DNA from 3 places in the Cohnella candida genome. Region 3 is predicted to be linked to each of the others. Evidence: a T-box and tRNA genes for the amino acid it is inferred to sense, from the RefSeq annotation. Region 3 holds a T-box; the other regions hold tRNA genes.
What was found. The T-box of region 3 lies ahead of leuS (leucine--tRNA ligase). A T-box ahead of a tRNA ligase gene usually reads a tRNA of that ligase, here a tRNA-Leu.
Positions count from the first base shown of each region.

Region 1: it encodes a tRNA-Leu, which carries the amino acid that the T-box ahead of leuS (leucine--tRNA ligase) is inferred to sense. The anticodon was not compared.
Region 2: it encodes a tRNA-Leu, which carries the amino acid that the T-box ahead of leuS (leucine--tRNA ligase) is inferred to sense. The anticodon was not compared.

Region 1 is NZ_CP033433.1:2,383,667-2,391,127, reverse strand. Features, by position in the region: gene EAV92_RS11345 (AAA family ATPase) at 1-248, shown strand, start outside; gene EAV92_RS11340 (YkvI family membrane protein) at 166-1,233, opposite strand; gene EAV92_RS11335 (DinB family protein) at 1,360-1,872, opposite strand; gene EAV92_RS11330 (glycoside hydrolase family 15 protein) at 2,098-4,089, shown strand; gene EAV92_RS11325 (xanthine phosphoribosyltransferase) at 4,220-4,792, shown strand; gene EAV92_RS11320 (hypothetical protein) at 4,882-5,208, shown strand; gene EAV92_RS11315 (hypothetical protein) at 5,298-5,516, shown strand; partial or broken gene EAV92_RS11310 (carboxymuconolactone decarboxylase family protein) at 5,571-5,894, shown strand; tRNA gene EAV92_RS11305 (tRNA-Leu) at 6,173-6,259, shown strand; gene EAV92_RS11300 (S-layer homology domain-containing protein) at 6,418-7,461, shown strand, end outside.
Region 2 is NZ_CP033433.1:2,372,801-2,380,261, forward strand. Features, by position in the region: gene EAV92_RS11260 (response regulator) at 1-1,146, opposite strand, end outside; gene EAV92_RS11265 (cache domain-containing sensor histidine kinase) at 1,139-3,025, opposite strand; gene EAV92_RS11270 (type 1 glutamine amidotransferase domain-containing protein) at 3,194-3,730, shown strand; tRNA gene EAV92_RS11275 (tRNA-Leu) at 3,836-3,922, opposite strand; gene udk (uridine kinase) at 4,094-4,717, shown strand; gene EAV92_RS11285 ((Fe-S)-binding protein) at 4,719-6,110, opposite strand; gene EAV92_RS11290 (FAD-binding oxidoreductase) at 6,103-7,461, opposite strand, start outside.
Region 3 is NZ_CP033433.1:753,967-761,427, reverse strand. Features, by position in the region: gene EAV92_RS03460 (DNA internalization-related competence protein ComEC/Rec2) at 1-146, opposite strand, end outside; gene EAV92_RS03455 (deoxycytidylate deaminase) at 224-745, opposite strand; gene EAV92_RS03450 (ComEA family DNA-binding protein) at 814-1,326, opposite strand; gene comER (late competence protein ComER) at 1,430-2,251, shown strand; gene leuS (leucine--tRNA ligase) at 2,299-4,734, opposite strand; T-box leader at 4,801-5,036, opposite strand; gene EAV92_RS03435 (hypothetical protein) at 5,210-5,458, shown strand; gene EAV92_RS03430 (response regulator transcription factor) at 5,567-6,268, shown strand; gene EAV92_RS03425 (HAMP domain-containing sensor histidine kinase) at 6,265-7,461, shown strand, end outside.

The sequences.
Region 1 (7,461 bases), 1.6 Mb from region 3:
CGCTTCCGTTGCTGCTGGACGACCTGTTCGTGCATTTCGACGAACGGCGCCTCCGGCAGACCGTATCGGTGCTGGAGGAGATCGCGTCTGACCGTCAGGTCATCCTTTTTACGTGCCATCGCCATGTGGCGGATGCCGTGCGGCAAGGATTGCCTTCCGCGAGGATCATGGAGTGGGGGGCGCAGCGGGAGGACTCCCGTTCCCGAGTGCCCGGTCACGGCCCATCAGGAACAGCCAGCCCAGACTGAGCATGCCGAACAATGGATACAGCGTGGACAACAGAGGCCCGAAGCCGAATTGGCCCACGCCGAAGCATACGATCAGCAATCCGGCGGTCAGGATGCTTCGGGGGATGCGCATCCTCTCTTGCAGCTGAACGGTCAGCCCGAATATATCGGCCACCAGCGTCGTGAAAATTTCCGAAAAAATAAGCAGCACGTAGATCCAATGGATCCAAGCACCGAATTCCCGGGCGATACCCGCCATGGGGATATCGAAGCGTTCGACGCCCGGCATCCGAGCCGCTAAAGTCACGTGGCCGGCGAACAGCAGCAGGCCGATCCCGATGCCGCCCAGCCAAGCCCCGCGCCGCAAGACGCGGGGATCGCCGATGGAGGAACCGAGCGGAACCAGCACAGCCTGCGCCATCGAAAGGTTAAACGCCGCATATAGGAACGGAGACAAGCCGGCGGCCCACAAAGAAGCATCGGTTTCGAACGACATCCACCTGCCGTGACCGGGGCTGCCGAGCGTATCGAACACGAGGATGGCCGTGAACAGGATCATGATCGGAACGACAAGCGTGTTGATCGTCATGATGGCGGATATCCCTTTGCGAAGCAGCACGAAACAGGCGAACATCGTGATAAGCAGTCCGCTTTGGTAGCTCAGATTGAGATGCTCGGAGAAAATCGAACCTGCGCCCGCAAGCATGACGGCATTCACCGCGAGAAGCACGAACAGCATGACAAGGCTGACGCCGCGGCCGATTTTGTCCCCGAACAGATGCTTGTTCAAGTCCTCGTAGGAAGCCGCCTTCATCTCCGCCGCGAGGAGCATGATTTTCGAACCGATCCATACGAAAAACAAAGTGGCGCACAAAATGAGCAAAGGACTCCACTGTCCGAAACGGGTGAAAAACTGCATGACCTCTTTTCCGGAAGCGAACCCGGCGCCCACGACGGTCCCGATAAACGTAAATCCGACCTGCAAGCTTTTCCACCAACCACTCACGCCCGTCGAATCCCCCTCGTCTTGTCCGCTCTTCCTAAGAAGATATGAGAGGGAACGGACGGACATGCTTCCCGGGATAGAAGAAGGGACGGAACTCGCCGATCGCGAGTCCGTCCCTTTCACATTCTACAAATATTTGTCCCGGATGATGCCCACGTGGTGAAGCTCATGTCCCGCGATGACGTTCGCCAGCGCCCGGACGGTCATCCCGACGTTGCTGGCCGTTCCGCGGCGGTTCCAAGCGTCCTCCGTCAGGCCCCTCAACAGCGAAAGCGTCGCTTGGCGAACCGCGCGGTACTCTTCGGCGAGCTGGCTGAAGCTCCAACCGCCGAAAGGAGCGTTTTGGATGAACAAATCCTGGTCGAAACCGGGAAGCGGCGTTTCGTCTCCTCTGGATATGCGGAGCAGGCGGTAGCTCATGACGCGCTCCGTATCGGGGATGTGGCCGATCACTTCTTTCAGCGACCATTTTCCTTCCGCGTACCGGTGGTCTCCTTGGCTCTCATCCAACGAGGAGATCAGCGAGAAGGTTTGGCTTTCTTGGGCTGCCAGAATGTCGATCAGATTCCCCTCGGGTACCAGGCGGATGTAATTGCCGAAATGCCCGCCGTATTCGTCTTGCGATGGCCGTACGTCCATGGGATTCATGCCCCCTCCGAAGATTTAGAAAATTATAGCACCCCGGTTGCGCAACAAACAAGTTCAGGTAAAATGGTTGTAGGACGATTCACGGACCCAAGGGGGGGAACGGATGTCCCGGCCTGCGGCCATCGCGGACCGGCACCGCCGTTTCGGGTTTTTGACTATGACTAACCCGCCCGGGAGAATCGTCCGGCGTTTCCGGGCTTTATAAGGAGATGCTGCATGAACAGCGAAGCGAAACTGCAAGAGCACTTGAGCAAGAAGCCCTATCTGATCGACGCGATCGCGGGCAATTCCGAGATGCTGGTTTCCCTCGGAAGAACCGGGAGATTGTATCGGCTGTGGTGGCCGCACATCGACATTCCGCAGCATGTGGACGAAATCCGTACGGGACTGAAGTGGGACGGGGCGCCGGGGGGCGTATCCTGGTTCGACGACGCCGGGGACGGATGGAGCCACGACGCGGGATACGTCCCGCGAAGCAACGCTTATCGCGTAACCGCCTCCCATCCGGATGCGCCGGTTACGGTCGAGCAGACGGACTTCGCGGTGCCGGGCAAGCCGATTTTCGTTCGGTTATACCGGCTGACCTATCGGGGAGAAGGGCCGGGGCGCGTATCTTTCGTGCATTACGGATCTTTCCGCATAGCGGACAATGAGCTTTTCGCGACGACGGAGTTCCGGGGGGAACACGACGCGCTGCTTCATTTCCGCCATGAATATGCATTCGCGGTAGGAAGCTCATCCGAGTGCGCGGGCTATCAAGCCGGCGGCGGAGCCCGCCATGCCGCGCTTCGGGGAGAAACGAACGGCAATACGATCGACATGCAATCCGACGGCGTCCTGGAATGGGATCTGGGCACGCTAACGCCCGGAACCACGGTGGAACTGCCGATTTATTACGCGGCGGGCATGTCTCGCGGAGAAGCGCTGGATGCTCTCGCGGAAGCGAAGAGCATCCCAGCGGCCGAATGGCTCGCGGACACGCTCGCCTATTGGGACCGTTTCCTTGCGAACGCCGCTCCTTGTCCGGGAGGCGGCGAGGAAATCCGGACACTCTACGAACGTTCTTTGCTGGCCATGAAGCTGATGGCCGACGAGAAGACGGGTACAATCGTGGCCGCACCCGAGTTCGACGAATACTTTACCCGTTGCGGGGGCTACGGGTATAGTTGGGGCCGCGACGCGGCTTTCGTCACGACCGCGTTCAACGCGGCCGGGCTCGGATCGTTGTCCGAGAAATTTTACGACTGGGCGGTTTCGGCCCAGGAGCCGGACGGCTCTTGGCAGCAGCGCCACTATCACGACGGACGTCTGGCTCCGAGCTGGGGGCTGCAAATCGACGAAGGCGCTTCGCTGCTATGGGGCATGTGGGAGTATTTCGTCCATTCGGGCGAAGACGAGGCTTTCCTGGCCCGCATGTGGCCCGCGGTAGAGAAGGGGGCGGCGTATTTGGCCGGCTTCATCGATCCGGAGACGGGGCTGCCGCTTCCGAGCCGCGATTTGTGGGAAGAGCGCGAAGCGGAGCACACGTATTCCGCCGCGGCGGTATACGGCGGCCTGACCGCGGCGGCGTCCTTCGCCCGGCGGCAAGGGCGCGATGACCTGGCCCAGGCTTGGGATGAGGCCGCGCGCGGCATCGCCAAGTCGGTCGAAGACGGCAGCTGGAACGAGGCCAAATCCTCCTACTACCGCGGACGCAAAATTACGGTTTCCAAGGAAGCCTATGATACGGCGATTGCGCGCGGGGAGAAGGGTGAAGTCCTGCCGCGGGATAAAGCTTACGTCCGCCACGTGTTGGAATTCGATCCGATCGTCGACGTGAGCCTGCTGGGCCTCAGCGTTCCGTTCGGCATGGTGCCGGCCGGTGAATCCCGGATGGCCCATACGGCAGACGCCGTGGAAAAGCTGCTCACTTCCCATCCGGTCGGAGGCATCCGGCGATACGAGGACGACTCCTACATCGGAGGCAACCCTTGGATTCTGACCACGCTGTGGCTCGGCCATTTCCGGACGCTGCAAGGGCGGTACGACGAGGCGAGAAAGCTGCTCGACTACGCGCTCGACCACGTCACGGAGTCCGGCCTTCTGCCCGAACAGGTGGACAAGGAAACCGGCGGAACGGCTTGGGTCGTGCCGCTGACCTGGTCCCACGCGATGTTCATTTTGGCCGTGCATATGCTGGCCGAGAAACAGGAACTGCACGCCCGCTGACCGCTATGACGGCCGAGGGCCGCGAGACGAAACCCGTTCCGACGCGATCGGAGGGTTTCGTCTTTTTTTGATTGCGCAACATTAGCAGATATGATACGTTAAACGGAAAAAGATCGGGCGGGGTGGAAATATGGACATTTTGAAGGAACGGCTTTTGAAGGAAGCCAGTGTCCTGAACTCCGATGTGCTCAAGGTCGATTCGCTGCTGAACCACGGCGTCGATCCTCAGCTTACGATGGAGATGGGGCGGGAATTCGCGCGGCGTTTCGCCGGCGTGGCGATCACCAAGGTGATCACGGTGGAGTCTTCCGGCATCCCCGTCGCTTTCGCGACCGCTTTGGAACTGGGCGTGCCGCTCGTGTTCGCGAGACGCAAGAAGACGCTTCTCGGCGAACCGGACGCATATATGGAAAGAGTGCCTTCCTTTACGAAGGGGATCGTGACGGATCTCATCGTTTCGCGGCATCTGTTGCAACCGGAAGATACGGTCTTATTCATCGATGATATTATCGCCAATGGGGATGCGGCCCGCGGGCTGATCCGCATCGTCGAGCAATCCGGGGCGCGCCTCGCCGGCATCGGAATCGTGCTGGAGAAGTCGTTCCAGGCAGGCGGGAGAACGCTGCGGGAGCTCGGCTACCGGCTCGAGTCGCTCGTGAAAATCAAGTCCCTGGACAACAACGAGATCACGTTCGCCGAATAAAATCGCCCCATCCGGGCGAAACATCCCTTTTCGTGCCGCTCACGATCACGTATAATAGAGGGGACCTGCAGAAAGGGAGGCGAGCAGCAATGGGAAACATTCAGCCGTCCGTCGATTATTTCATGCATAAGTTGGAAGACGCCAAAGTCCATTTCGAGCGCGCGCTCGACTGCAAACATACCGAGTTCGACGATCTGTATCCTTATATGATCGAGCACCCGCAATTTTTCTGGTACAAACGCTACGTCGCATGGTCGGAACTGCTCACGGTCGTGAAGATGTGCGAAGAGCTGGAAATTCCGTGGACCGATTCGTTTACGGAACGCCAGGCGGAATACGTCCGCAGCCGCGTCATGTCCGGCAAGGTGTTGGATTATTGGTACGAGACGAACGATTCGATGGAGCACGTCGGGTAAATTCCAGGCGCTGCGATTTTGCTTCAGGCCCGCGGAACCGCCGTTCCGCGGGTTTTTATTTTCAGTATAACAAGACCGAGGAGGTCAAAATGGTGGACGAGAACGAGTTGGACCGCCTGCGGGTGGAAGGGACGAAAGTCCGGGTCGTGCGCGACGCGTTGGAACAAAATGACGTGATCGGCATCGTCGTGGCTTGGGACGACGCCAGCGTTTTGATACGGCGCCAGAACCGCCGCGTCGTCAAGCTGGACCGCAAATACAGGATTCAACCGGCGGACGAGCCCCGCATCTGGAACGAGGAAATGTAGGTATGGAGAGTTCCTCCTTGTGGAAAATTAGGTTCCATGAAAGGAGGAGTCCATATGTCTCTGTCTACGGATAAAGTCACGCATTACAAGAACGAAGTCGCCGTGCTTGCGGGCACGCTGCCGAACGTGGCGGAGTCTTACCACGGTTTTACGGGCGAATGCTTCGCCGCGGGCGAACTCGACGAGAAAACGAAGCAACTGATCGCGCTAGGCATCTCCCTGTTCGCCAACAATGAAATCTGCACCTATTATCACGTGCAGGAGGCCCAGTCCAAGGGAGCCAGCGACCGTCAGATCATGGAGGCTGCCGCCGTCGCCGCAGCAGCGGCAAGCGGGCATGCGCTGTCCCAGGGCGTGCTGCGGGTGCAAGGTGCGCTCAGTATGGATAAGGAACGCCGCAGCGGGATCGTTGATGGGGCGGGGCAGCCGGTTGCCGCCGGCATGCAGGATTATTTGCAGGATACCGAATTTTCGTCCGCGTTCGGACATGTGAACGACGATTTCGGTTCGCGCGGAGCCGTTTCTCCCAGTTATTGAGAGAGCATAAAAACTGAAAATTTGAACTTTCGAATCCGGCTTGACTCCCGTTCACGCACCGTGCTATGATAAGTCTCGTGATTGCGACAGGTTCTGCCGAGCGCCTTCACATGTGGCATGCGGTCGTGGCGGAATTGGCAGACGCGCTAGATTCAGGTTCTAGTGGTGTAACAGCCGTGGAGGTTCGAGTCCTCTCGACCGCACCATACATATCCAACCCGGAAGCCTTGCGAAGCAAGGCTTCTTTTTTGTTGTTTTCGAAATGTTCGTCATCCTCATCTTCTTGTTCAGTTTTTGTTAAGTGGGCATGTCGTAAAATGGAAACACATGTCGAATCGAACAGAACGAGGAGAGAATGACACGCATGAAGAAACGCGGGAGTTTGTGGCTGAAATGGGCGCTTAGCCTGATGTTGGTTGCAGCATGGATAGGCAACCTGGGGATTCGGACCGCCGAAGCGGCAGTTCCAGCCTTTCCCGGTACCGGTTCGGGAACTGCTGCCGATCCTTACGTAATCACCACGGTGAATGGCCTTGATTGGACACGAAACACCTTAAGCGCGACGCCGAAGCCGTATTTCAAGCTGGGTGCGGATATCGATCTGGCAGGGCTTGAGTGGACGCCGATTGCACCTGATTATTCCGGTTACTTCAACGGTACGCTGGACGGCAACGGGTATACCATTAAAAACCTGACCATTGCCCACAATACGGCCACGCTTACAGGACTGTTTGGTCAATTAAACGGCGCGACGATCATGAATTTGAATCTGTCGAATGTGAATGTGTCGGGATCTCAAACTGGCGGGTTAGCCGGTATCATGACTTTCAATACGACCGTCACGAACGTAAGGGTAACCGGCTCCGTGTCCGGTACCGGCCTCACGGGTTTGCTTAGCGGAGCTGCCTACTACGGAACCAAGATTTCGTATGCCTACGTTACGGGGAATTCCACCACTTCCGCCTCTACCGCCGGGGGTGTCGTCGGAGAGTTGCGCCATACCTCCGTCATCGAGAATACGGACGTTAACGCCACGATAGGGAATGCCGGATATTATGGCGGCGTGGTCGCAGGAGAGCAATATAACGGGGGCACCATTCGTAACGTACGGGCAATCGGCGATCTCACGGGTATTAAAAACCAGAATAAGTCGGCAGGATCTTATGGCGGACTCATGGGGAGAGCCGACCAATACGGAATCGTCACGAACAGCTTTGCATCGGTTTCGGGAATGCCTTCGATCGGCGGAGGTCTGTGCGGCACCGGCGTGACTGTTCCAGCCGTTACATACAGTTACTGGGATACGGACGTTTCGGGTATCACGGCGAATTGCACGGGTACGGGCGCCGCAGGAAAGACAACGGTTGAAATGAAAACGGCCAGTACTTTTGCCGACTGGGATTCTTCT
Region 2 (7,461 bases), 1.6 Mb from region 3:
GCTTGTGAAGGCATCCCGGTCTGCGTACCGCAGGGGTTCGGCGGAAAACGACTCCGTCTCCGGATGAGTTTGCCGGGTTTCTCCCTCTCCCGCATCCGCTTTATCGCCGCGGATCATAGCCATCACCGTCTCGCAGCCCGTGCGAAGTTCGGCCCAAGACGGCCTTCTCCGCTTAAGATCATCCAGCCACTGCCGCAAATTGGCCATCGCCCTCTCGAAATCGTGCATCTCCAGTGCTTCCCGAAAATCGCGGTTCAGCAGCACGATCGGATGCGGAGAAGCCTGGGCTTCCGGCTTGCGCGGCAGCTGGGCATGGCTCTCGAACAAGGATTTCCCGTCCGTGTACCAAGCATGCTGAACGGCCGTCGCTGCCTGCCGGTAGGCTTCGCGCAGCCATCCCGCACCGCGGAACACCTCACCCGCTCCAACGCGGCCGCGGAATGCCGGAGGCAGCCTACGCAACAGCGTTTGCCCCATTTCTCCGACGGTATTCGCATGGTCTCCTTCCCGGATGGAGACGATCAATACGGCGAGGTTCGTGTCCCTCGGCTCGGCGATGCAATCTCGATGAAGGGCGGACGCGGCCGCTTTCACTTCTTCCAACAGATTCTCCAAGATACCGTGCACGGCGAATACCGCGTAATATTCTTTAAAAACCGGCGACCGCGAAAGCTCCCGTTCGGCTTCTTCCCGGAGCGGCGCGGGAACGGTATCCGGTTCGCTGAACATGAGCAGGCGAATATGGTCCTCCTGCCGAATCGGCTCCTGCTTCGTTTCGAGCTGCTGCTTCACCTTCCGCAAAAGCTGGGCCAGCTCCCCCGTATCCACCGGTTTGAGCAAATAATCCTCCACGCCGAGGCGAAGCGCCTGGCGGGCGTAGGCGAAATCGTCGAAGCCGCTCAGCACGGCCAGCTTCCAGGCCGGTTTGAGCGCGCTCAGTTTGTCGAGCAGGTCCAGTCCGTTCATGTTCGGCATCTTGATATCGGTGATGAGCAAGTCGGCTTCGATCGCGTCCAGGTCCGCGAGCAGCTCGGGGCCGCTCGCGTAGAGGCCGGTCACCTCGTATTCCGGTCCGACCTGCGCGATCAGTTTCGCCAGCCCCATCCGGATTCTTTCTTCATCATCCACCAGCACGACCTTAACCATTCGATCCGTCCCCCTTCTCCCGCTGCAAGGGAAAACGGACGCTGACGGCCGTTCCCTCGCCAAGCTCGCTTTCGATACCGATTCCGTAAGCTTCCCCAAACAGCAGCTTCAGCCGCTCATGTACGTTGCGCAAACCGATTCCCCCGTTGCCGGATGACGGAGCCGTCTCCGACAGTCTCGAGCGCAGCTTCGCCAACGCTTCCGGGCTCATGCCGGCACCGTCGTCGCGGACTTCGAACACATGGTCCGGCCCTTCCGTCCGGTAGGAAATGACGATCTTCATTCCCGGCTTCGTTTCGTCCAATCCGTGGTAAACGGCGTTTTCCACGATGGGCTGGAACAGAAGCTTCATGACCGGCATTTGCAAATCCACCGGTTCCTCGGGCAACGATAAAGAGAACTTGTTGCCATAACGGAAATTGAGCAGCGTGACGTACATCTCGAGGTGCTCGAACTCCCGGGCGAGCGGAACCGTCTCGCTGCCCGTGCCGATGCCGTACCGGAGCAGCTTTCCGAGCAGCTGCGCCATTTCGCTGACCTCCGTATCGTCATGGATGACGGCCGTCATCCGGATCGCTTCGAGCGTATTGTAGATGAAGTGGGGGTTGATCTGGTTTTGCAGCGCTTCAAGCTCGGCCTCCTGCTTCCGCTGACCCGCCATATATACGTCTTCGATCAAAGCTTTTACCCTCGCGACCATCCGGTTGAACGCGCTGCCGACCAAGCCGATCTCGTCCCTCCGTTTGACCTGGAACATCACGTCCATGTTGCCGTTCTGCACTTCCCTCATGATTCGCACGAGAGACCGCAGCGGCCGCGTGAGCGCGACAGTCAGCACAAGGGAAATCAGCAGCGCGAAAACAATAATGGCGACCGACGTCAGCAGCGTGAAATTCCGGTTCCGGTAGGCGTCCTGCATCAGCTGTTTTTCCGGGATCGTCGTGAGGACCTTCCAACCGGTATTGGGCGATTGCTTATAGATCGTCAAGACCGGCACGCCGTCGACGCGGGCATGGAAGCTGCCTTCCGTACCGGACGCCTGGCGCAGCAGATCGCTGCGGCTCAAATTTTGAGCCAAGTACTTCTTTTCGCTGTCGAAGATGACCCGGCCCGCATCGTCCACGATCAACGTCGTCCCGTGCGTCGCCTGGTCCAAATCCTTGACGATATTCTCGATCACGCCGATGTTCGCGTCCACCGCGATCATGCCGATCGTTTCGTAGGAGGTCGTGATGATTTCGCGGACGACCGTGAACACGTAGCGTTTGGACGAGGCCACGCCCGACACCTCCTGCGTGCTGAGCAGGACGGGAGTTCCGCCGGCTTTGTGCGCCGCGGCTTGCCAGGTATCGTAAACCGTGTTCAGGTCGCTCCGTACGCTCTCGTTTTTGAGAACGTAATAAGAATGTCCGTACCGGTCGAACAAGTATACGGTATTCGTTCCGCTTTTGATGTTGTTCATGAAATAAATGCTGCTTTCCACCTGGGCGCGGATTTTGAGCAGGATGAGCTCTTCGTTCGGCAGGATGCCTTCCTCGGCGTTGTCCGCGCCTTCGCCGTCCTGCATGGAACGGCTTTCATAAAATCGGTTGGACATTTTGAGCCCGTCTTTGATCTGATCGACATACGAAGGAATGATCGATATTTTCTTCATGTCTTCCATATAATCGTCCAGTTTGCTGATCATTTTGTCCGACACTTGGGACATGTAAGTAACCGTGTTCTTCTCGATCGAGTTGGTGTAGCGCTGCGCCGAGAAGTAACCGAGAGCCCCGATCGGCAGGATGATGAGAAACAGGAAAACGACGAACAGCCTCCGCTCCATCCTCTCGGCCGGCCATTGGATGAGACGCGCGATCCCGCGAAGCCATGGCGCCATCGTTTTCGTCCACCCTTCGTTAGTCTAAGTAGATGTGATTGTAACATAAAATTATGCTAACAAACGAGTCGGTTTCGACAAGGCGGCGTTTCATCGGTTTCCCGGCCGGGTATTCAGGCATATGCCCGGTTTTTCGGGCCAATCTGACGGGAACGGGAAGTGATTTACATGAAGTCCGATTCCAAAAAAGTCGCTTTTTTGCTCGCGGAAGACTTCGAGGACTCCGAGATGAGAAATCCTTACGAAGCCATTGTCAAAAACGGCCATGACGCCGTTATTATTGGGCTCGAGAAAGACAAGGAGCTGCGGGGCAAAAAAGGCACCGTCTCGTATACGACGCACCTGTCCGCGGACGAAGCCGTTGCGGCGGATTACGCGGCCGTCATCATTCCCGGCGGCAAATCGCCTTCGCACCTCCGGGAGAGCGAAGCGGTTCTGAACTTTGTCCGCGAGGCCGACCGGCTGGACATGCCGATATCCGCGATCTGCCATGGCCCGCAAGTGCTGGCGAGCGCAGGATTAATGAGGAACAAGACCTTTACTTCTTACCCCGGCATCGCGGAGGAAATCGCCGCCGTGGACGGCGCCGTGTTCGTGGACAAGCCGGTCGTCGTGGACGGAAACTTCATCATGTCCCGCACGCCGGAGGACGAACCGATGTTCATTGAGGAAACGATCCGAAGAATCGGCTCCAACGCTTACTAACGGCGAATAGAATGAAAACAGGCAAGGAACCCAGCGTTCCTTGCCTGTCTGATTTTCGTGGAATGAAAAAAATCCAGCCCGAAGGCTGGATCTCGAATGTGTGGGTGGTGCGGTCGAGAGGACTCGAACCTCCACGGCTGTTACACCACTAGAACCTGAATCTAGCGCGTCTGCCAATTCCGCCACGACCGCATGTCAGCGTTGTTTTCGCAACGTCAACGATTAGTATACTAACACGGCTCGGCGCGCGGTGTCAAATCACATTTTTTGGATTCAGGCATTCCCCAGGTGTGTCTTGTCCCGAGGTATGCTACAATTATCGATTGTACCGGCTAACAACTTGGGGAGGTTTCGAGAAACACCATGCTCATCATCGGCATCGCCGGCGGCACCGGCTCCGGCAAAACGACGGTAGCCCGCTCCGTCATCGACCGTCTGGGATCGGACAAAGTCACGTTCATCTCCCAGGACAATTATTACAAAAACAATCCCCATCTCAGCTTTGCGGAACGCGAGAAAATCAACTACGACCACCCGCTGGCTTTCGATAACGAGCAGCTCATCGATGACCTCGGCCGTCTGCTGCAAGGTCTGACCGTGCAGGCTCCGGTTTACGACTTTTCGGTGCATGCCCGTTCCACCACCGCGACCATGGAGCTTCAGCCGAACAAGATCGTCATCATTGAAGGCTTGCACGTGTTATCGGACGAAAAGCTGCGGGAGATGCTCCATATTAAAGTGTTCGTCGATACGGACCCCGACGTCCGCATTCTTCGGCGGGTCGTCCGTGACATCGAGGAACGCGGCCGCACGATCCAATCGATCCACGACCAATATTTGACGACGGTGAAGCCGATGCACGAAGCGTTCATCGAGCCTTCCAAAAAATACGCCGACCTGATCCTGCCCGAAGGCGGGCATAACCAGGTCGGCATCGAACTGCTGACGATTTTAACGGAGAAATATCTCACGGGCGGCGCGCTTTAAATTACGGTTTGCCGCTCGTTCCCCCGCCGGCGATTCTTTCATAAAGGAAATCGACGACGTGTTTCACTTCCATCGGAGAGCCGTTCCCGTGCTTCTCCACGCCTAATTTCATTTGAAGCAAACAGCCCGGATTGCTGGTGAGCAGATAGCGCGCCTGCGTATCCCGGGCGTTTTCCATTTTATGCTCGAGGACCTGCCCGGCCATCTCCGGCTGCGTGATGTTATAGATCCCGGCGGAGCCGCAGCAGCGGTCCGCTTCGCACATTTCCGTGAACGTCACGTTCGCCACCTGTTTCATGAGCTGCCGGGGAGCATCGGAGCTGCGCATGACGTTGCGTAGATGGCAGGAATCCTGATAAGTGATGGTTACCGGATTCGCGGCATTCGCCTCCTCGTCAGCGAACGAAGGAAGACGGCCGCGTTCGACGAGCAGCCGGCTGACGTCGATGACCCGGTCGGAAAATTCGCGAGCCGGTTCGCGATAGGCCGGATCCTCGCTCAGCAGATGGTCGTATTCGACCAAGAGAGCGCCGCAGCCGCCCGCGTTCGAAACGATGTACGAGATGCCGGCGTCCTTGAACGCCTCCAAATTCCGGCGGGCGAGATCCCTTGCCTGCTCCATCTCCCCCGCGTGCGCATGTAGCGCGCCGCAGCAAGCCTGCTCACGCGGGATGACCACTTCGAAACCGGCCTCGGACAGCAGCTTTACGGTATTGACGTTCGTTTCCGCGAACAGGACGTCCATCACGCAGCCGCGGAACAGCGCGACCCGCGCGATCGGCTCTCCCTTGGCGGGATAGACGGTCCCCAATCGTTCGATCACTCCTTGTCCCGACGCGTCCGGCAAGATGCGCTCCATTTCGCGCACCGATTTCGGCAGCAGCTTCATGACTCCGCTTCCCCGCGCCAGGCTTCGCAAACCGGATTTCTGATAGAAGGCGATCGACTTGCCAAGCAAACGCAGACGGCTGCGGTGAGGGAATACGCCTTTGAAGATCAGCTTTCGAAGTCCGCTCACAGGCGCGCTATGCTCCGCATGGTCTTCGATGGCATCCCTCGCTTGTTCGATCAGTTGCCCGTATTTGACGTCCGCCGGACAGACCGGCTCGCACGCCCGGCAGCCGAGGCAATGGTTCATCTGATCCTGAAACGCCTGATCGGGATCCATGAGGCCGTCCGCGACGGCTTTCATCAGCGCGATGCGGCCGCGGGGCGATTCCGGTTCCACGCCCGTTTCCCGGAATGTCGGACAGGCCGGCAGACAGAAGCCGCAGCGCATGCAGTTGGTCAATTGGTCGTAGTCGAGCTTCGCGTGCAGCGTCCGGGCGAGCGGGTTCGCGTGATCGATCGCCGGCTTATTCTGGATGTGCGTGTGGGCGTTGGTCTCAGCCACGGTCGATCACCACTCTTTTTCTCGTTTCTTTGGCGAACATCTTCCCGGGGTTCAGCAGGTTTTGCGGATCGAAAACTTGCTTGATGCCCCGCATGACGGCGATGCCTGCCGGACCGACCTTCCATTCCAGGAAAGGCGCTTTGACCAAGCCGACGCCGTGCTCCCCCGTAATCGTACCGCCGAGCTCGATTGCCGCTTCGAAAATCTCCTCGAAGGCTTGCTCCACCCGATGAATCTCTTCCTTGTCTCTCGCGTCCGTCGTGGCCGTCGGATGCAGGTTGCCGTCTCCCGCATGGCCGAACGTCGCGATGGAAACGCCGTACTTCTGCGCGATGTCGTTGATGCGCAGCACCATGTCGGCGATCCGCGAACGCGGAACCGTGGCGTCCTCCAAAATCGTCGTCGGGCGCAGGCGCGCCAGCGCCGTAAACGCGCTGCGGCGGGCCGTCAGCAGCTTCTCCGCCTGCTCGCGGGTTTCCGCCACATCGATTCGATCCGCCTTTTCCGCTTCGCAGATTTCGCGGATCCGCTCGATGTCCCGCTCCACCGTCTCCGGGTCGCCGTCCTGCTCGATCAGCAGGATCGCCTCCATATCCAAGGGCAGCCCTAGCTTCGCGAAGTCGTCGACCACCCGGATCGTCGGGTTATCCATGAACTCCAGCGTCGCCGGAATGATCCGCATCTCGATGATGCGGGAGACCGTGCGAGCCGCCCCGTACAGATCCTTGAACATCGCCAGCATCGTCTTCTTGCTGGCCGGGGGCGGCACCAGCTTGAGCGTCGCCTCCGTAATGACGGCGAGCGTCCCTTCCGAGCCCACCAGCAGCTTGGTCAGGTCGTATCCGGCGACGTCCTTCATCAGCTTCCCGCCGGTGCGGATGACCTCTCCGCTCGCGAGAACGGCTTCCAGGCCAATCACGTAGTCCTTGGTGGTACCGTATTTCAACCCGCGCAGGCCGCCGGAGCATTCCGCGATGTTGCCGCCGATCGTCGAAATTTTCATGCTGCTCGGATCGGGCGGGTAGAACAAGCCGAGCGCCTCGACGTGCGCGGTGAACGCAGCGGTAATCATGCCGGGCTGTACGGTTGCCGTCAAGTTTTCAAGGTCGACCTCCAGCAGCCGGTTCATCCGGTGCATGACCATGACGACGCCGCCTTCGACCGGGACCGTCCCCCCGCATAGATTAGAGCCGGAACCGCGCGACACGACCGGCACGCCGTACTCCGAGAGCGCCTTCATAATGGCCGAAACTTCATCCGTGCTCCCGGGGTAAATGACCCCGTCCGGCAAGCTTTGCAGCATCGGCGTCCCATCGTACGAATGGGCGACCCTTGCTTCCTTGTCATCCCG
Region 3 (7,461 bases):
GATAGACGCCCGGAGAACCAACTTCCGCCTAAGAGGAGAGCGGCGGAGCCGCACGCCGCCGTCACCTCAAGCCCTTGCCACAGGGAAGGAACGGAAGCGCCGAACAGCCAGAAGCAAGCGAAAACGACAAGCGGCCTCCGGTTCATGAGATCCCCTCCTCCTTCATACGAAAAAACCTCCCCCGCCGATCCGGCGGAGGAGGTGCTTCCTCTCTCATCTCTTCTTATATGGCATCCTGCACTTCGGTATCCGGCGGCGGCACGTAGCCGTCGATTTGGCGGAACCCGATACCCCGCTGCTTCATGAGCGCGGCCACTTTGTCGTAGTCTTTCGGGTACACGCGGTGAAAGACGATTTCCACGATGCCGCTGTTGGCCAGCATGTTGGCACAGGTCCAGCAAGGCTGGTCGGTCACGTACACGACGGAGCCTTCGCGGTCGATCCTGTCTGTAAACAGGAGCAGGTTCTGCTCCGCATGGATCGTCCGGATGCAGCGCTGCTTCACTTTGATGCCGCCGGGGGATTCCGTGCCGGCAGCCGGCTCGAACTCCTCCACGATCATGCAGCCGTCCTCCGAGCAGTCCGGCACGCCCATCGGAGCGCCGTTATAGGCGGTTCCAAGCAGCTTTTTCCCCTGGACGAGCACCGAGCCGACATGGCGCCGGGGGCATCGGGAGCGTGTTGAAGCCATGAAGGCGATATCCATGAAATAAGTGTCCCAATCTTTGCGCACGGATGCGGGCATGCCGTCTCAACCTCCGGTCTTGTCCTTTTATCAACATTGTCGCATATTTCCGTCGTTTGTAAAGCGCGTCAGCCTCCGCCCGCGGCGCCCGGGGATAGCGTGACAAGAGGACGGATCCGCTCCAGCAGCTTCGCTCCGATTCCTTTGACCTCAAGCAGCTCGTCGACCGACCGAAAACCTTTGCGATCGTCGCGGTACGCGACGATCGCCTTCGCTTTCGCCGGTCCGATGCCGGGAAGGGTGTCCAGCTCCGATTCCGTCGCGCGGTTCAAGTCGAGCGGCGCAGGATTGGCCGGCAGGGGAGAAGGCGCCCCCGACCCCGCCGCCGCGGGTGGAGGTGAAGCCTGCATAGAAGGGGAAACGGCCGGCTCCTCGGTCGGTTTTCTACTGACCTCAACCGGAGCCTCCCCTTCAGCCAGCGTCGCCTGCAAAGCGGTATTCGCCGGCTGCCATCCGGGAATCCCCGATTCCTTATGCGTTCCAAGGGAATACGCCAGCAATGCGATTCCGGAAACGGCCGCAAGCCCGCCGTACAAGCCTTTTCGGCTTTTCCCCGATCCATCCGCGAACCTCGGTGCCATGTCTTTCGCCTCCTTTTGCTCGTCCTGGCCAAAAGCCGTCATGCCGCGCGTTATTTTCACATATAGTGGGATGAAAAAGAGTTGGAAAAAGGAGGGACGGAGGATGAAAGTCGGCTTCATCGGCGCGGGCAGCATGGGAAGCTTGCTGGTCGGGGCTTTTCTGGAGGCCGGAGCGATGCGTCCCGAAAACGTCACCGTCGCGACCCGAACCCGCTCAAAGGCCGAAGCGTTGGCGCAGCGGTTTCCCGGCTTGCGTCCGGCATCCTCGAATGCCGAGGCCGCCATCGGCGCGGATCTGCTGTTCCTCTGCGTGAAACCGTCCGACTTCCGGTCCGTCCTGTCGGATATCGCCCCGGTTTTGCTTCCCGGCCAGATCGCGATCAGCATTACGAGCCCCGTGATGCTGGAGCAGTTGGAAGAACGGCTGCCTTGCAAAGTCGCGAAGATCGTCCCCAGCATCGTGAACGCTACCGGTTCCGGAGCTTCCCTGGTCATGTGGGGTACCCGGCTTACGCCGGAAGACCGGGCCATCGTGACGGAGCTGTTCTCGGCCATCAGCCGGCCGATCGAAATCCGGGAACGCGAGGTCCGCGCCGCGTCGGACCTGTCCAGCTGCGGACCGGCGTTTTTCGCCTATCTGCTGGGCGAGTTCGCCGAGGCGGCCGTCCGGCACGCGGGCATGTCTCCCGAAACCGCGTCTTGCATGGCGGCCGAGATGCTGCTCGGAACCGCCAGGCTGCTGACCGAACACGGCTTCACCACTCAACAGCTGCAGGAGCGCGTGTCCGTGCCCGGAGGCATAACCGCAGCGGCCCTGGAAACGCTCCGAAACGCCACGGCCGGAGCCTTTCCCGCCGTCTTCCAGGTCACGCACGAGAAGTTCCGGGAAGATGCGGAGAAAGTCCGCGAAGCGTTGGAAAATTAAAAGAGGGCGGCCCTCCGTTGACGCGGAGAGGCCGCCCTTCTGGTTGGTTAGTTCGCGACGATGTTGACGAGCTTTCCTTTCACCGCGATGACTTTGCGTACCGTCTTGCCTTCGATCAAGGCTTTCACTTTGTCGAGGGCTAGCGCCGTTTCCTGCATGCCCGCTTCGTCCAAATCGGACGCCACGTTGACGCGGTCGGCGATTTTGCCGTTCACCTGCACCGCGATCTCCACTTCCGCGTCGACGGTCAGCGCCGGGTCGTAAGCCGGCCACGGCACATACGACACCGAGCCTTGGTGGCCGAGCCGCTCCCACAGCTCTTCCGTGATATGCGGAGCGATCGGGGACAGCATTTGCACGAAGTGCTCCATCGCCTGCTTCGGCAGCGTCTCGGTCTTATACGCCTCGTTGACGAAAATCATCAGCTGGCTGATCGCCGTGTTGAAACGGAGCCCCTCGTAGTCTTCCGTCAGCTTCTTGATCGTTTTATGCCAGGTTCTGCGGAACGATTCGTCGCCCGGTACGTCCTGGATCTTCCCGCTCAGCTTGCCGCTGTCGTCCACGAACAGGCGCCAGACGCGCGCGAGGAACCGGTAGACGCCTTCGACGCCGTTCGTGTTCCAAGGCTTCGTCGCCTCCAGCGGGCCCATGAACATCTCGTACATCCGCAGCGTATCCGCGCCGAATTCGTTCACGATGTCGTCCGGATTGATGACGTTGCCGCGCGACTTGGACATTTTCTCATTGTTCGTGCCCAAAATCATGCCCTGGTTGACCAGCTTGTGGAACGGTTCCTTCGTCTGGACGACCCCGATGTCGTACAGCACCTTGTGCCAGAAACGGGCGTACAGCAAGTGAAGGACCGCATGCTCCGCCCCGCCGATGTAGAGGTCGACCGGCAGCCACTCGCGCTGCTTCTCGGGCGAACAAATTTCCTTGTGGTTATGCGGATCGATGAACCGCAGGTAGTACCAGCAGCTGCCGGCCCATTGCGGCATCGTGTTCGTTTCGCGGCGCGCCTTGCGGCCGGTTCGCGGATCGGTCACATACAGCCAGTCTTCGACGTTGGCGAGCGGCGACTCTCCGGTTCCGGAAGGCTCGATCGCGTCCACGTCCGGCAGCAGCAGCGGAAGCTCCTCTTCCGGCACCGTCTCCATCGTGCCGTCCTCGAAGTGAAGAACCGGAATCGGTTCCCCCCAGTAACGCTGGCGGCTGAACAGCCAGTCGCGCAAGCGGTAGGTCACCTTGCCCCGGCCGCTGCCGTCCTTCTCCAGCCATTCGATCATGGCCGCGATCGCGTCAGGCGTCGAAAGCCCGTTCAGGAAATCGGAGTTCACATGCTCTCCGTCTCCCGTGAACGCGGCTTCTTCGACATTGCCGCCCGCCACGACTTCCACGATCGGCAGCCCGAACTTCTTCGCGAACTCCCAGTCGCGCTCGTCGTGGCCCGGCACCGCCATGATGGCTCCCGTTCCGTAGCCGCTGAGCACGTAGTCTGCGATCCAGATCGGCACCTTGGCTCCGCTGACCGGGTTGACCGCGTAAGCGCCCGTGAACACGCCCGTTTTGTCTTTCGCGAGATCGGTCCGCTCCAGATCGCTTTTGCGGGCTGCCAGGTCCACGTAAGCTTCGACGGCCGCCTTCTGGTCCGCGGATACGATGGCGGCGACGAGCTCATGCTCCGGCGCCAGCACGCAGTACGTCGCGCCGAACAGCGTATCCGGCCTCGTCGTGAATACTGTCAGCGATGCGTCATGACCATCGATGGCGAAAGTAACTTCCGCCCCCGTCGACTTGCCGATCCAGTTGCGCTGCATGTCCTTGATGCTCTCGGACCAATCGAGCTCCTCGAGATCGTCCAGCAGGCGTTCGGCGTACTCGGTGATTTTCAGCATCCACTGACGCATCGGCTTCCGAATGACCGGATGGCCGCCGCGTTCGCTGAGGCCGTCGATGACTTCCTCGTTCGCGAGAACCGTGCCGAGAGCCGGACACCAGTTGACCGGCACCTCCGCCACGTAGGCGAGGCCCTTCTTGTACAACTGGATGAAAATCCATTGCGTCCATTTGTAGTAGTCCGGGTCCGTCGTGCTGAACTCGCGGTCCCAGTCATAGGAGAAGCCGAGCGACTTGATCTGGCGGCGGAAGTTGTTGATGTTCTCCACCGTGATGTCGCGCGGATGGCGGCCCGTCTGCAGGGCGTATTGCTCGGCCGGCAAGCCGAATGCGTCCCACCCCATCGGGTGCAGCACGTTGAAGCCCTTCATCCGCTTGTAGCGGCTGACGATGTCGGTCGCGGTGTAGCCTTCCGGGTGTCCGACGTGGAGTCCCGCTCCCGAAGGATACGGAAACATGTCGAGGGCGTAAAACTTCTTTTTGCCCGGATCTTCCGTCGTGCGGAACGTCTTGTTCTCGTCCCAATACTTCTGCCACTTGGGCTCGATCGTCTGCGGTTTGTAGCCTTGCTGGTTTTCTTGGCTCATGCCGGTCGAATCTCCTTTAGTTGAAGTCCGCATGGAAAACAAAAACTCCCGCCCCCAGCGAATGTCGCTAGGGACGGGAGATTAAAATCCCGCGGTACCACCCTAGTTGGCGTCTCCCTGCTTGGGAATCCGCCCCCTTGATCCCCGTAACGAGGGGAAACGCCGCAGTTCTCGGACGGCATCGAGTCCGGTTGGTGCGGAGGCTCCAAGGCGAGTTCGTCTGCACGGTCCGCCGGCTTCCACCAAACCCGGCTCTCTGAGGGACGCGTACAAGGACTACTACTCCTTATCAAAGCCAAACAGATATGCCCTGATTATAGCGATCCGATGCAAAAGATGTCAAGGTTCGCCCTTCCGGCCGGCGGATGTTCCGGCCGCCCGTTATTTCCCATACTTTTTACATAATTGTGAAGCACCTGTCCCAAATTTGCGAGTTACGATTTTCACGTACCCCATTCAGAGAGGAGCACTCCACATGAAGAAAATGTCCAAGAGCCTGATTGCCGCAACGACCGCGGTTCTGCTGATCACGGGTGCAAGCAGCGCCTTCGCCGCTGCCCCCGCGAAGACAACCGCGACCCATACTGCAGCCGTCAAGGTTACCACCAAGTCGGCGCCGACCGGCAAGGTCGTGAAGCATCCGGTGAAAAAAACGAAGAAAACGAAACACAAAATCGTGAAACACGTGAAAAAATCTGTTGCTAAGCCTTCCACCAAGAAGTAACCGCCAAAACGACATACCCGCCCGAAGCGAGAAGACAGCCGTCTCGCTTCGGGTCGTTTGTTTTGCTAGGATGGGAGTACAGCGACTCGCATCACCGGAGGAATGGACATGCCCCATATTACCGTGGTTGACGATGATTTGCCGATTTTGAATTTGATTTCGGAGTACATGCGCAAGGAAGGCTTTCAAGTGTCCTCGTTCGCCGACGGCAATGGACTGACGGAATTCATCCGGCAGCACCATCCGGACGCTTTGGTCCTCGACATTATGATGCCCGGCGCAAACGGGCTCGCCTTATTGACGGAGCTGCGTACTTTCACGGAAATGCCTATCGTCATGATTTCCGCCAAGGGAGCCGAAACCGACCGTATCATCGGACTGGAGCTGGGCTGCAACGATTTTTTGGCCAAGCCTTTTAACCCGCGCGAACTGGTCGGCCGGGTCAAATCCCTCCTCCGGCTCGTTGCGTCCAACCCAACATTCCAATACCCGGAAGAGCCGAGCCCTGCCCTCCGAAGGGGCAACGCAGCCGTGTTTCGGGACTACCGCCGCGTCGAAGTCGCCGGAAGCGAATTATCCTTGACGGCAAGGGAATACGATTTGTTTTCGTATTTGCTGTCGCACCCCGATCGGCCCTTCGGACGTGAGCAGCTCATCCGGCAGGTGTGGCAATACGACTTCGTAGGCGATGTACGCGCGGTGGACGATTTGGTCAGGCGTCTTCGCCGAAAATTGGCCGAAGCAGGCTCGACCGTAACCATCGAGACGGTGTGGAGCTTCGGATACAAAGCCAAGGTAAAAAACGGATGAAAACGATTCGGGGACGCTTATTCCTTTCATTGGCCCTTGTCATGTTTTTTTCCATCGCGGTAACGATTTTCTTATTCTACAGGTCTACAGCGGATCTCCTTCGCGACCAGGCCGTCACCCAGCTCGAACTGCAGATGGAAAAAGCTCTGGAAGTTTTGAACGGCGGACAAATCGCGGACCTGGACGACGCGGCGCTCGATCTGCGTTTCAAAGACCATCTGTTCGCCGCCGAATACGCCGTGCTGGACGCCAAAAATAAAGTCGTCGCCTCCAGCATCCCTTCCTGGATCGGTTCGGTACCCGCCGCCGGCCAGAGCGGAACGACCGGCAAGATCCGCACGGAAGGAGCCGAATGGCTCTATACGGTAGAGGATATCGACAGCCCCAAAACGAGGCTCATGCTCTTTACCCACATCGAGGATCTCAGAGGTTTCAATCGGCAATGGATCGGGGTCACCGCCATCGCTTTGGCTGCGGGTTCCCTGTTCATTTTCATGATCGGGATGCTGTTCGTTTGGAATACGACGCGTCCCCTGCTGAAACTACGGCGGATGGTCGGAGAGTTTCAGCCCTACGGAGATGCAAACGCCATTCCGCCCAGCGAATCGGATTCGGAAATCGGGCAGCTGATTCATACGTTTCGGGCCATGGCCGTCCGGATCCGGAACCATCATGATCAACAGTCCGAATTTTTGCACCGCGTATCCCACGAGCTTCGCACGCCGCTCATGTCCATCCAGGGATACGCGCTGGCGATCCAAGACCAGGTCATTCCGCAGGAGCAAGCCCTTTCCGTTATCCAAAACGAATCTAACCGACTCATCCAAATGGTGGAGAAACTGCTGGAGATGGCCCAGTTAGATCAAGTGAGCGAAGAGTGGCCGGCAACTCCGGTCAATTTGCGGGAGTTGACAGAACGAACGGTGGAAATCATCGCTCCTTACGCTGCCGAAAGAAACGTAACCGTATCTGTCGCAGGTCCGGAAATGCCGGAAATCGATTTGCCTCAAGAACAGGTTTTCCAAGTCATGATCAATCTGCTCCACAACGCCGTTCGCCATGCCCAAAGCCAAGCGAGGGTTACCGTGGAGGACAGGCATGGCGTATGGGCGATCCGTGTGGAGGATGACGGGGAAGGGGTTCCCGAGCCACTAAGAGAAGCCGTTTTTTCTCGATTCTTCAAAGGCCCGGGC